Regions from separate parts of the Massilia sp. 2TAF26 genome, predicted to be linked through region 3. Evidence: predicted binding sites of a transcription regulator. Region 3 holds the regulator's gene; each other region holds the start of a gene.
What was found. The regulator LexA, encoded in region 3, represses DNA repair genes until DNA is damaged. The targets are predictions, from matches to a motif close to ACTGTATNNNNATACAGT.

Region 1: a site for LexA is predicted at 2,359-2,376, ahead of recA (recombinase RecA). Genes of this name have one in related genera too.
Region 2: a site for LexA is predicted at 939-956, ahead of AB4Z32_RS02060 (VRR-NUC domain-containing protein). Genes of this name have one in related genera too.

What each region holds. Positions count from the first base shown of each region.
Region 1 is NZ_JBFRFV010000031.1:25,454-30,059, forward strand. It holds gene AB4Z32_RS23390 (sensor histidine kinase) at 1-1,520, opposite strand, end outside; gene AB4Z32_RS23395 (response regulator) at 1,542-2,249, opposite strand; gene recA (recombinase RecA) at 2,440-3,522, shown strand; gene recX (recombination regulator RecX) at 3,540-3,998, shown strand; gene AB4Z32_RS23410 (DUF2889 domain-containing protein) at 4,288-4,606, shown strand, end outside.
Region 2 is NZ_JBFRFV010000001.1:430,783-435,388, forward strand. It holds partial or broken gene AB4Z32_RS02050 (AAA family ATPase) at 1-83, opposite strand, end outside; gene AB4Z32_RS02055 (hypothetical protein) at 143-865, shown strand; gene AB4Z32_RS02060 (VRR-NUC domain-containing protein) at 967-2,625, shown strand; gene AB4Z32_RS02065 (ATP-dependent DNA helicase) at 2,622-4,606, shown strand, end outside.
Region 3 is NZ_JBFRFV010000044.1:15,091-19,696, forward strand. It holds gene AB4Z32_RS26045 (tetratricopeptide repeat protein) at 71-874, shown strand; gene AB4Z32_RS26050 (tetratricopeptide repeat protein) at 895-1,704, shown strand; gene AB4Z32_RS26055 (tetratricopeptide repeat protein) at 1,779-2,543, shown strand; gene lexA (transcriptional repressor LexA) at 2,649-3,290, opposite strand; gene rpsF (30S ribosomal protein S6) at 3,574-3,957, shown strand; gene priB (primosomal replication protein N) at 3,991-4,275, shown strand; gene rpsR (30S ribosomal protein S18) at 4,295-4,585, shown strand.

The DNA of each region.
Region 1 (4,606 bases), on a different contig from region 3:
GGGAAGGTTAGCCGGAACAGGCTGCCCGGGTATTTCTTGCTGGTGCTGCGCGGGTTGTAGAAGATCTCGATCTCGGCGCCGTGCTGCTGCGCGATCTCGCGCACGATTGCCAGGCCCAGGCCGGAGCCGGACGCACTGTTGCCGAGGATGCGGTAGAAGCGCTCGAACACGCGCGGACGCTCGCCCGGTGCGATGCCCGGGCCGGTGTCCTCGACTTCCAGCAGGGCCAGGCCGCCGTCGCTGCGCACGCGGACGGTGACGCTGCCGCCCGGCGGGGTATAGCGCAGCGCATTGTCGATCAGGTTCGACAGCAGCTCGCGCAGCATCATGCCGTCCCCCAGGATCTCCAGCGGTCCGTCCGGGTCTTCGTAGCCGAGGTCGATCTCGTGGGCGAAGGAGGCCGGCACCCAGTCCAGCACCACGCTGCGCGCCAGAAGCGCGAGGTCGAGCGGCTCCAGCGCCAGGCCGGCATGCGGCTGGTTTTCCGCGCGCGCCAGCGCCAATAATTGATTGACCAGGCGCGTCGCCGATTCCGAACTCTTGGCCAGCTGCTCCAGTGAGCGGTGGATCTCGTCCGGATCGATCTGGCGCAGGGCGAGTTCCGACTGCATGCGCATGCCGGCCAGCGGGGTCTTCATCTGGTGCGCGGCGTCGGCGATGAAGCGCTTCTGGGCGTCGATGGTGTGCGCCAGGCGCGCCAGCATGTCGTTCAGCGAACCCACCAGCGGCGAGATCTCTTCCGGCACCTGGCGCGAATCGATCGGCGACAGGTCGTCCGGTGGCCGCGCGCGAATCCGTTCCTGCAGCTGGGCCAGCGGCGACAGGCCGCGCGACAGCGCGAACCAGACCAGGGCCAGGATCACCGGCAGGATGATGAACTGCGGCAGGATCACGCCCTTGATGATCTCGTTGGCGAGCTGGGCGCGCTTTTCCAGGGTTTCCGCCACCTGCACCAGGGCCAGGCGCGGTTCGCCGCTGACGCCCGTTCCCGGGTCGGGCAGGGGCTGCAGGTTGACCCAGGCATAGGCGACCCGCACCGGGGTGCCGTGCAGGCTCTCGTTGCGGAAGTGAACGCGGCCGCTGCGTTCGGCGTCATCCAGCGGCGGCAGCGGCAATTCGCGGTCGCCGTCGACGGCTTCGTTGCGCGGTCCCGTGATCTGGAAGTAGACGCTGTCGACGTCGTCGGCACGCAGGAAGTCGCGCGCGCTGCCGGGCAGGAGCGCCACCACCTTGCCGTTTACTTCCTTGACCTGCTGGGCCAGCACGGTGACGCTGTCTTCGAGCGCATGGTCGAAGGGCTGGTTGGCGATCGATTTCGCGACCAGGTAGGTGATGGCGATGCTCATCGGCCACAGCAACAGCAGCGGGGCCAGCATCCAGTCGAGGATCTCGCCGAACAGCGAATGCTGCATGCTCTCCTCGGGCTCGGGCCGCGGAGGAACATACACGGGATCGAAGGTCGAACCGGGGCCGGATTCGGGCGCGATGATGCCGGCGCCGCGCCGCTTGAGGGACCTCATGTGCCGGCCTTGCCCGCCGCCTTACTTGCCGCTGCCGGCGGCCTGCGCCTTGCGTGCGCTGTCGGAATAGCGCTCCAGGCAGTAGCCCAGGCCGCGCACGGTGGCGATGCGGATGCCGCCGGTCTCGATCTTCTTGCGCAGGCGGTGCACGTAGACTTCGATGGCGTTGTTCGACACTTCCTCGCCCCATTCGCACAGGTGGTCGACCAGCTGTTCCTTGGACACCAGGCGGCCGGTGCGCGCCAGCAGGATCTCGAGCAGGCCCAGCTCGCGCGCCGACAGGTCCAGCATCTGGTCGTCGATGTAGGCGCTGCGCCCGACCTGGTCGTACACCAGCGGGCCGTGGCGGATCACGGTCGAGCCGCCGCCCTGGCCGCGCCGGGTCAGGGCGCGCACCCGCGCCTCCAGCTCGGAGAGGGCGAAGGGCTTGGCCATGTAGTCGTCGGCGCCGGCGTCGAGGCCACCCACGCGCTGCTCGATCGAGTCGGCGGCGGTGAGGATCAGCACCGGCAGCAGCGAACCGCGCGCGCGCAGGCGTCGCAGCACGTCGAGCCCGGACAGCTTCGGCAGGCCGAGATCGAGGATCAGCAGGTCGAATTCCTGGGTCGACAGTGCGGTGTCGGCATCCTGGCCGTTCTTCACGCAGTCGATCGCGTAGCCGGACTGGCGCAGGGAGCGCGTCAGGCCATCGGCAAGTACGCTATCATCCTCCGCTAGTAAAATACGCATGATCTCCCCCTGGTTTTGTCGTTTGAGCCTAGCTTACCCGCATATTGTGTTTGATATCTCGCAACATGTCGAATTGATCAAATGGCGGTAAATATCGCTTGCCAAAACCACTGGGATTTTATACAGTACTTCCTATTGATATCGCGCGAGCGGTCCCTATCTTGGTTCACTCTAGGACTGAAAGTAAATCATGGACGATAAAAAATCCGCAGTAAACGCAGCAGAGAAGGGCAAGGCGCTGGCAGCAGCCCTCGCGCAGATCGAAAAGCAATTCGGCAAGGGCTCGGTCATGCGCATGGACACCAATGCGCCGGTCGAGGAAGTACAAACCGTGTCCACCGGCTCGCTGGGCCTGGACATCGCACTGGGCGTCGGTGGCCTGCCGCGCGGCCGTATCGTCGAGATCTACGGTCCGGAGTCGTCGGGTAAAACCACGCTGACCCTGCAAACCATTGCCCAGATGCAGAAAATGGGCGGCACCTGCGCCTTCATCGACGCCGAGCACGCGCTGGACGTCACCTATGCGCAGAAGCTGGGCATCAAGCTGGACGAACTGCTGATCTCGCAGCCGGACACCGGCGAGCAGGCGCTTGAAATCACCGATGCGCTGGTGCGTTCGGGCAGCGTCGACATGGTGGTCATCGACTCGGTGGCGGCACTGACCCCGCGCGCCGAGATCGAAGGCGACATGGGTGATTCGCTGCCGGGCCTGCAAGCCCGTCTAATGTCGCAGGCGCTGCGCAAGCTGACCGCGTCGATCAACCGTACGAACACCCTGGTGATCTTCATTAACCAGATCCGTATGAAGATCGGCGTCATGTTCGGCAGCCCGGAAACCACGACCGGCGGTAACGCGTTGAAGTTCTACGCCTCCGTGCGTCTGGACATCCGCCGTACCGGTTCGATCAAGGCCGGCGACGAGGTGATCGGTAACGAAACCAAGGTCAAGGTCGTCAAGAACAAGATCGCTCCTCCGTTCAAGGAAGCCCACTTCGACATCCTGTATGGCGAAGGCACTTCCCGCGAAGGCGAGATCATCGACTTGGGCGTGGATAACAAGATCGTCGAGAAGTCGGGCTCCTGGTACAGCTACGGTGGCGAACGCATCGGTCAAGGTAAAGACAATGCGCGTATCTACCTGCGCGAGCGCCCGGCCCTGGCCCGCGAGATCGAAAACAAGGTCCGCGCCGCCCTGGGCGTGCGCGAACTGGCGCCGGTCGCTGCCGGTGACGGCGCCGGTGCGGCCGAGCTGACCGCTGTCGGCGAAGAGTAATCTTCGATAGCGTCTCAGTGAAACAGGTCCTGAGTCTCAAGGCTCGTGCGTTGAAGTATCTGTCGACGCGCGAGCACAGCCGGATCGAGCTGGGGCGCAAGCTGTCTCGCTATGCCGAGGAGGGGGACGACGTCGAAGCCCTCCTCGATTTCCTCGAAAAGAACAACTGGCTGTCGCAGGAAAGGTTCGCCGAGTCTCTGGTGCACCGCCGTGCCGGCCGCTACGGCAACAGCCGCGTGCTGGCGGAACTCCAGCAGCACGGCGTGAAGGGCGAAGAACTCGACGAGCTCAAGTCCGGCTTGAAGGAAACCGAAATTGCCCGCGCCCGCGAAGTGTGGCGCCGCAAGTTCAACCGGGTGCCGCAGGATGCCGAAGATCGTAGTAAACAGATGCGCTTCCTCATGGCGCGTGGTTTTTCGCAGAGCGCGATCCGCAGCGCAATGCAGGGACGAGACGAGGACGACGAGGAATCGTGACCCTCGGTTTGGCCCGACGCCTCAACGCTGAGGCGCAAGCGCACAGCGCCACCCGCCGACGTGCCGCCCGCGGCACCTCCTCAACGGCGGATTGACGCTGTGCGCTTGCACTTCTGTGTTGTCAAACTGCCTGTCAAAATGGCAGCCGGGTGCATCCGCTGGCGCCCTGTGCTAAACTTTCATGGTTTAAGCAGCGCCGCAAGAGCGGTTGTTGCCGTAGAAGCTGCGGCAACGTGCATCAGGCACAACGGCTGCATACTTTTTTCGCCGCATTCCGGCATTGGTGTTTATGCCCCTGTCATCCCCCGCACCGCGTAAGCTAAGGCACACGCGCGCCATCACCGTTGAAGCGTTCGCGCGCGACGATGGGCTGTGGGACCTCGACGCCTGCATCCGCGACATCAAGACCCACGATATCGACCTGCCTTCCGGCCCCCGCCCGGGAGGCGTGCCTGTGCACGATCTGAGGCTGCGCGTGACCATCGACCACGAGATGGTCATCACGGACGCCGAAGCTTCGTCAGATGCCGTACCCTATCCCGGTTATTGCGACACCATCGCTCCCGCCTACAAGAAATTGATTGGCTTGTCGCTGCTGAAACATTTCC
Region 2 (4,606 bases), on a different contig from region 3:
AGGATGATGATGGTGTTGCGGAAGTCGATCTGGCGGCCTTCGGCATCGTCCAGCACGCCCTTGTCGAAGACCTGGAAGATCAGCATCCGCTTCTCCGGTTTGTTTCTAATTGGCATTGGTGTCCAATCTTAGGAGGTACACGGTGCGCCCTACAGATGAAGATCAATCCGGCTCGCGGCGTCCGAACCTGATGTCCTCGACGCGGCGCTCGGCGAACGAGATCAATATTCTCGCCATGCTCGACCGCCACGAGTCAGCCGGACTGCCGCAGCGCATGCTGCGCTGCCTGCGGCGCATGCCGGCCCTGTTCTGGTACGGGACCGCCGGCGTGCTGGTGGTCGGCCTGGTCGGCACGCTGGCCTGGCTGGCGGGGGATGGCGGCGCGCCCTCCCCGACCGCTGCCGCGCTGGCCGGTGCCGGCGCGGAGGGCAAGTCGGCCGCCGCCGTCGCCGCGCCGCCTGCCCCGGCGCTCCCAGCGCCCGGAAGGACAGGCGCCGCCGAACCCTTGGCGGAGACCCTGCCGGCCGGCGGCGCGACCGTCGTCGAGGTCGCCCCCGCGCCCGTGACCGACGCGCCGGCGCCGGCCCCGGTACATACGCTGCCGCCGCAGCAGCACGCGGGACGCATCGCCCCGCGCGACGCCCAGCGCGATCCGCCACGCCTGGCCGCCCACGCCGCTGCCAAACCGGCGCCGCGGACCGTGGCGGCCAGGGCGCCTGCCCACGCCGAAACGCGCCGCGGCCGCCAGGCGCCGTCCGCCAAACCGGCCCAGGACGCGGTCGATACCGACGTCGCCCTGATCTCGGCCATCATCCAGCACGCCAGCAAGCGCCAGGAAGCAGAGGACGCCGCCAGCAAGCCTTAGCAAGCTTGGCAAAAGAGCACGCCGCGGTAAAAAAGCCACACAATGGCTGGGTAAAGTCATGCCGCGTCGCTATACTGTACAAAGCCACAGTATGGTGCGACATGAACAGGGTTCTGGAAAACGAGTTTTATTATCTGGATAATTTCCAGCGCGTCCTCGACTGGATCGCCCAGCGCTACGCCGATCTGCTCGACGACGGCGAGCAAGCCTTCATCCAGGCCTTCGCCCAGCTGCCCCGCCCTTCCCAGGCCCTGTTCGTGCGCATGGTGATGCGCAAGGGCAGCCTGTTCCGTGCCTCGAAGATGAACTATCCGGAGATCGGCTGCCCGCTCGCGGCCGCCGAGGCGCTGCTGCCGACCGGCTGGATCGCCCTTGATCCGGTGCTGGACATCGCCGAGCTGTTCGAACTGCTGGTCAAGCCCGAGATCGTCGAGGCCTTCGGCTTGACGGCGCCGCTGAAGGCGGCGCGCAAGGACCAGCAGCTGGAAGCGCTGCGCGACGGGCATGCCGAAGCGCGCCCCTTCTCGCAGTGGTATCCCGGTTCGAAGGACACCCTGTTTTCGATCGCCGTGAAGGCGCTGTGCGACCGCCTGCGCCTGCTCTTCTTCGGCAACCTGCACCAGGACTGGACCGAGTTCGTGCTGTCCGACCTCGGCCTGTTCCGCTACGAGCAGGTGGAATTTTCGGAAGCCTCGCGCGGCTTCCGTTCGCGCCAGGACATCGAACATTACCTGCAGCTGCACGCCTGCCGCGAACGCTTCGAGACGCTGGAGCCGGGCTCCCCGGAATTGCGCGAGCTGGTGCAGGAAGTGCCACGCCACAGCTTCGGCAACGACTGGCTGGACAGCCGCCGCGAAAAACTCTTGTACCGCCTCGGCCAGCAGCTCGAGAAGGACAAGGATTGGGAGGCCGCCCACGCCGTCTATGCCGGCTGCCGCTTCCCCGGCGCCCGCTCGCGCGCCATGCGCGTGCTGGAGAAGGACGAGAAGTTCGACCAGGCTTATGCCCTGTTCTGCCAGGCGAACGAGGCGCCGGAAAACGAAGCCGAGCGCCAGCACCTGCTGCGCATCGGCCCGCGCCTGGCGCGCAAGCTAGGCCACGTCACGCCGAAGGCGCGGCGCACCAGCAAGGCCGCGCGGCTGGACCTGAACCTGCCCGTCCCGAGTGGAGAATGGCGGGTCGAGGGCGTGGTGCTGGGCCACCTGCACCGCGACGAAGCGCCGGTCTACTACGTCGAGAACACGCTGGCGAATACCCTGTTCGGCCTCTTGTGCTGGCCGGCGGTGTTCGCGGCGATTCCCGGCGCCTTCTTCCACCCCTTCCACCGCGGTCCGGCCGACCTGTACAGCCCCGACTTCCACCAGCGCCGCGCGCGCGAGTTCGAGGCCTGCCTGGCGCGCCTGGACGACGGCAGCCACGTCGACGCCATCCTCGCCACCTGGGAAGACAAGGCCGGCATCCAGTCGCCCTTCGTGGCCTGGGACTGGCTCGACCGCGAGATCATCGAACTGGCGCTGCGCTGCATCCCGGCCGCCCACCTGAAGCTGTGGTTCCGCCGCATCCTGCAGGACGTGAAGGACAACCGCACCGGCTTCCCCGACCTGATCCAGTTCTGGCCGGGCGAAGGCCGCTACGACATGATCGAAGTGAAGGGTCCCGGCGACCGCCTGCAGGACAACCAGCTGCGCTGGATCGACTTCTGCGCCGAGCACGGCATGCCGGTCACGGTGTGCTACCTGCAGTGGCAGGAGGCGGCTTGACCGCTGCCGCGAAAGGATACACGGTGGCGGTGCGGGCGCTGTGCGAGTTCACCGCCAAGCAGGGCGACCTCGACCTGCGCTTCACGCCCTCGCCGACCGCCCTCGAAGGCATCGCCGGCCACGCCGTGGTGGCGTCGCGGCGCGGCGAGCATTACCGCGCCGAAGTCGGCTTGGCGGGCGACTACGGCCTGCTGCACGTGCGCGGCCGCGCCGACGGCTACGACACCGACCAGAACCTGATCGAGGAGGTGAAGACCTTCCGCGGCCGCTTCGACAGCATCCCCGACAACCACCGCCACCTGCACTGGGCCCAGCTGCGCATCTACGGCCACCTGATGTGCGAACAGCTCGACATTGAGGCGGTGAACCTGGCCCTGGTCTACTTCGACATCGGCAACCAGCACGAGACCGTGCTGCGCGAGACCCGCACCCGCGCCGAGCTGAAAGCCATCTTCGACGACCATTGCGGCCGCTTCATCGCCTGGGCCGAACAGGAGATGCGCCACCGCGAAGGACGCAACGCGGCCCTCACGAACATGCGCTTTCCGCACGCGGATTTCCGCCCGGGCCAGCGCCAGCTTGCCGAAGCCGTGTTCCGCGCCAACGCCGCCAAGCGCTGCCTGCTGGCCCAGGCCCCGACCGGCATCGGCAAGACCCTCGGCACCATGTTCCCGGCCCTGAAGGCGGCGCCGAAGGAGAACATCGACAAGCTGCTGTTCCTGGCCGCGAAGACGCCGGGACGCCGCCTTGCCCTGGATGCGGCGGCGACGCTGAAAGCCGGCGCCACGATGCCCTTGAGGGTGCTGGAACTGACCGCGCGCGACAAGGCCTGCGAGCATCCGGACAAGGCCTGCCACGGCGAATCCTGCCCGCTGGCGCGCGGCTTCTACGACCGTCTGCCGGCCGCGCGCGCGGCATGCCTGGACGCGCCGCTGCTGGACCGCGACGCCCTGCGTACCGTCGGCCTCGAACACGATGTCTGCCCCTACTACCTGGGCAGCGAGATGGCGCGCTGGAGCGACCTGATCGTCGGCGACTACAACTACTGGTTCGACGGCGGCGCCATGCTGTACGCGCTGGCGCTGGAACGCGGCTGGCGGGTCAGCGTGCTGGCCGACGAGGCCCACAACCTGGTCTCGCGCGCGCGCGGCATGTACAGCGCCTCGCTGGCGCGCGGCAGCCTGCGCGCGGCCCGTGCCGTGGCCCCAGCCGGCGTGCAGAAGCCGCTGGAAAAGCTCGGGCGTGCCTGGCTTGACGCGGGGAAGTCCGCGCCCCTGCCCTACCAGGTATTGGAGGCCATCCCGCAGAAGCTGCTGGACAGCCTGCAGAACGCCACCAGCGCAATCACGGAGCACCTCGCGGAACACATGGCGGGATCGGCGCTCGATCCGGCCCTGCAGGAGTTCTACTTCGACGCCCTGCAGTTCCTGCGCCTGGCCGAGAGCTTCGGCGAGCACTCCATGTTCGACCTCACGCGCGCGGACCAAAGGGACACCGTGCTCGCCATCCGCAACCTGGTGCCGGCGCCCTTCCTGAAGCCGCGCTTCGAACTGGCCCATTCGACCACCCTGTTCTCGGCCACCCTGAGTCCCTGGCATTATTTCGCCGACCTGCTCGGCATGCCCGAGCACACGGCCTGGATCGACGTCGACTCGCCCTTCGTCGCCAGCCAGCTGAAGGTCGAGGTGGCGCGCGGGATCTCGACGCGCTACCAGCATCGCAAGGCCTCGCTGGCGCCGATCGCCGACCTGATGGCGCAGCAGTACGCGCAACATCCCGGCAACTACCTGGCCTTCTTCAGCAGCTTCGACTACCTCGAACAGGCCGCCGACATGCTGGCCCGGCGCCATCCGGAGATCCCGGCCTGGCACCAGTCGCGCCGCATGAGCGAGCTGGAACGCACTGCGTTTCTGGACCGCTTTACGTCCGAAAGCAGAGGCATCGGTTTTGCGGTGCTGGGCGGCGCCTTCGGCGAAGGCAT
Region 3 (4,606 bases):
ATCCATAGCGAATTGTCATAAAACAAAGGCAAGTCTATGATCGCTCTCACCAATCATGTGGAGAGAGACGATGAAACGACTTGCATTTGCGGTGCTGATGCTGGCCGCCGGGATGGCCTGGGCCGGCGATCTCGGCGATGCCGAAAAAGCCTTGCGCGCCAAGGAATACGGCAAGGCCTTGCCGATCTACACGAAGCTGGCGAACGCCGGCAATGCCGAAGCGCAGTTCCGCCTGGGCGAAATGTACTGGTATGGCGACGGCACCGCGGTCGACATGGGCAAGTCGCAGGCCTGGCTGCAGAAGGCCGCAGCGTCCGGCCATGGCGGCGCGAAGGAGTCGCTGGCGGTCCTCAAGGAGCGCGAACAGCGTGCCGGCGACCTGGCTTACTGGACCGGCTACAAGGGCGATGACCTGGTGACGGGCAAGTACGCCTGCCCGATGCCGAAGATCCCGCAGGTGTCGAAGACCAATGAGGACATCAACCGGGTCAGCACCGCGATCGCGCAATGGGAAACCTGCTACAACGACTTCGTGGCCGGCGTGAACCAGGCGCCGCCGGGCGTCAAGCGCATCCCGGCCGACATCCTCAAGCTGATGAGCCCGCACGAAGCCGAGCAGGCCGCCTCCCGCATCGATGACGTCACGGTGGCCGTGATCAGCCGCCGCCAGGCCGAGGCGCTGAATTTCACCTCGGAGCGCGACGCCTGGTACACGGCAACCCAGTCCTTCGTGGCGGAATCGAATGCCAAGAGCGAGGCGAACAAGCGCCAGCTCGACGTCGAGAACCGGCGCGCGGCCGATGCCAGCAACGAATACAACCGCAGGGTCACGCAGGGCGCCACCTTTGCCCAGCCCGCGTCGACCGGCAAATAAGGCTTGTATCGGGAGCGACGATGAAACGACTTGCATTTGCGGTGCTGATGCTGGCCGCCGGGATGGCGCGGGCCGACGATCTGGGCGATGCCGAAAAGTCCTTGCGCGCGAAGGAATACGACAAGGCCTTGCCGATCTTGACGAAGCTGGCGAACGCCGGCAATGCCGAGGCGCAGTTCCGCCTGGGCGAGATGTACTGGCATGGCAACGGCACCGCGCCCGACCTGGGCAAGTCGCAGGCCTGGCTGCAGAAGGCCGCCACCGGCGGGCATGGCGGCGCGAAGGAGACCTTGGCGATCCTGAAGCAGCGCGAGGAGCGCGCCGCCGACCTGGCTTACTGGACCGGCGGCTACAAGGGCGAGGAGCTGGTATCGGGCAAGTTTGCCTGCCCGATACCGAAGCTTCCGGTGGTCTCCAGGACCAATGAGGAAATTAACCGCATCCAGGCCGAGATCGCCCAGTGGGAAACCTGCCACAACGATTTCGTCGCCAACGTGAAGCAGGCGCCGCAAGGCAGCAAACGTATCCCGCCCGACGTCTTCAAGTTGATGAGTCCGCGTGAGGCCGAGCAGGCGGCCGGCCGCGTCAACGATGCCCTGACGGGCGCCGCCATGCGCCGCCAGGCCGAGGCGCTGGCCTTTGCCGGCGACCGTGACGCCTGGTACGCGGCCACCGAAAAGTTTGTCAACGAGGCGAACGCCAGGACCGAGGACGACAAGCGCCGCCATAACGACGAGCAACAGCACGCACGGGAAGCCAATGATTCCTACCTGCGTAAAATGGGGGAGCAGGCGCCGCGTCCGCAGCGTTCGTGGGGCGGCAACAAGTAAGGATTGTTGAGCTGGCAGGGCTGTGGGGGTATGATAAATTTCTTTTTCACAGCCCTGCTTCACAGCTCTTTTCCATGAAGACTCTCCTGTTATGCGTCGCATTGCTGGCGGCCGGCTCCGTCCGTGCCGACGAGCTGGCCGATGCCGACGCCCTGTTCGCCAAGAAGGCTTATCCAGAAGCCCTGCAGAAGTACACCAGGCTGGCCAATGCCGGCAACGTCACGGCCCAGCAGCACCTGGGCGAAATGTATTTTTACGGCGAAGCCGGCGCCATCGACATGGACAAGGCCACCGCCTGGTTCCGCAAGGCGGCGGCCAAAGGCAATGCCGTCGCCATCGCCTCGCTCGAGATGATGAAGCAGCGCGAGGTCCGCCGCGCCGACATCGACTACTGGATGACGAAATACGACGGCTCGGATGTCCGTACCGACGAGTACCGCTGCCCGGCGCCGCGCTTCCCGGCGGTGTCGCGCCAGACCGAGGAGATCGACCGCTACAGCGCGAAGATGAAGACCTGGCAGGATTGCTACAACCGCTATGCCGAGCACCTGAATGCGGTCACCCCGCTGAGCAAGCGTATTCCCGAGGACATCCGTAAACTGATGACCAAGGCCGAATACGAGACGGCAAGCAAGCACCTGGACGCGGTGCAGGAGGGGCTGTCGGAAGACGCCAGGATCAGCGCCAAGATGGTCGTGGCCGACTTCACGGTCTGGCGCGACGCCACCGACGCCTATGTCAGCCAGCACAACGAGATCGTCAAGAGCGGGCCGACGCCCGAACGCGAGAAGGACCTGGAAGCGCGCAAGAACAACTATAACGGCGCAGGCACGAAGTAAGCCGTCCGCCGAATGAGAAACGCCCCGCAGGCGCAAGCCGGGCGGGGCGTTTATTTTGCCAAGTGGCAAAAATTAGTGCCGGCTCGGTGCCGGCTTAGTGCCAGCTCAGTGCCAAGAGCGCAGCAGGCCGACGGCCAGGCCTTCGAGCGCGAACTCGTCGGTGTGCGGATCGACCGTGATGACGGAGAAGTCCGGGTTTTCCGGCAGCAGTTCGATGGTGCCGCCGCTCTTGCGGTAGCGCTTGACGGTGACTTCGTCGCCGATGCGGGCGACCACGATCTGGCCGTTCTTTGCCGAATCCACTTTCTTGACGGCCAGGAAGTCGCCGTCGCAGATGCCGGCGTCGCGCATCGACCAGCCCTTGACCTTCAGCAGGAAGTCGGGCTTGCTCGAAAACATGGCCGGGTCGACCGAGTAGGTGGCCTCGACGTGTTCCTGGGCCAGGATCGGCGAACCGGCGGCGACGCGGCCGACCAGCGGCAGCGACATCAGCAGGGCGGCCGGGACTGCCGGTGCCGGAGCGGGTTCGGCTGCGGCGCCGACCAGGCGGATGCCACGCGAGGTGCCGGGGGAGATTTCGATCGCGCCCTTGCGGGCCAGGGCCTGCAGGTGTTCCTCGGCCGCATTGGCCGAGCGGAAGCCCAGCTCCTGCGCGATTTCGGCGCGGGTCGGCGGGAAACCGGTGTTGTCGATCGCTTCCTTGATCAGGTTGAGGATCTGTTCTTGCCGTGCGGTGAGCTTGAGCATGTCAAAGATTAATTCGTAGGTGAGCGGTAGTGCGGGGCGAACCCGATACCCTGTATTTTTGTACAGTATTGCGCCGGGCGCAAGGGGAATCCGTGCGATTTGCCGGTTTTTTTTGCCTGCCGGGCACAGCCGATGCTCGGTAGGCAAGCCGGGCCGCCAACGCGGCCTCGAAATGGCGATTGAGCTCTTGACGTTTTTGCGGTTATAATGTCGGGCTTTCCCTTCCCACACTCGTCTTGACGCCGAGGTGGGCATTTGTTTAAACGTCCTTAAGGAGTGTTGCATGCGTCATTATGAAATCGTGTTTATCGTCCACCCGGACCAGAGCGAGCAGGTTCCGGCGATGATCGAGCGCTACAAGACCACGGTCACCTCGCGCGGCGGTAACATCCACCGCGTCGAAGACTGGGGCCGCCGTCAAATGGCTTACCAGATCCAGAAGCTGCCGAAGGCACACTACATCTGCATGAACATCGAGTGCGACAACGAGACCCTGGTCGAGCTGGAAACCGCATTCAAATTCAATGATGCCGTGCTGCGTCACCTGACCGTCAAGATGAAGAAGGCCGAAACCGCGCCGTCGCCGATGATGAAATCGGTGCAGCGCGAAGACGCAGCCAAGAGCCATCGCGCCGAGCAGGCAGCTGCTCCGGCCGCAGCCGCTTAATTCTTAATCTTAAGAAAGAAGCGCGCAAGGGCAGTGAACGAGCTGTTGCTGGTCGCAAGCATCGCGGAACGCGATGCCCTGCGCTACACCCCGGCCGGCATCCCCATCGTCAGCGGCATCCTGCAACATGGATCGCAGCAGGTGGAAGCAGGGATTGCCAGGCAGGTCGAATTCGAGATCACCGCGCTGGCCGCGGGCGATGTTTCGAAGCGATTTGCCGACGCCGAACTCGGTGCCGTCTACGAGTTTCGAGGGTTCATGGCCAGGAAGAACCGCAACAGCAAAGCCCTGGTGTTTCACATCATTGATTTCATTTAGATAGATACAGGAGCCTAAAATGGCATTCGGTAAAAAGTTCGACAAAAACAAAGCCAAGGAAAAACTGAAGCGTAAACAGCAGAACCCGCTGTTCAAGCGCAAGAAGTTCTGCCGCTTCACCGCTGCAGGCGTGGAACAGGTTGACTACAAAGACGTCGACACCCTGAAGGATTTCGTCCAGGAAAACGGCAAGATCATGCCGGCACGCCTGACCGGTACCAAGGCGCACTACCAGCGCCAAGTGGACACCGCCATCAAGCGCGCCCGCTACCTGGCCCTGCTGCCGTACACCGACCTGCACAACGCTTAATCGTCGGTCACGACACGTATA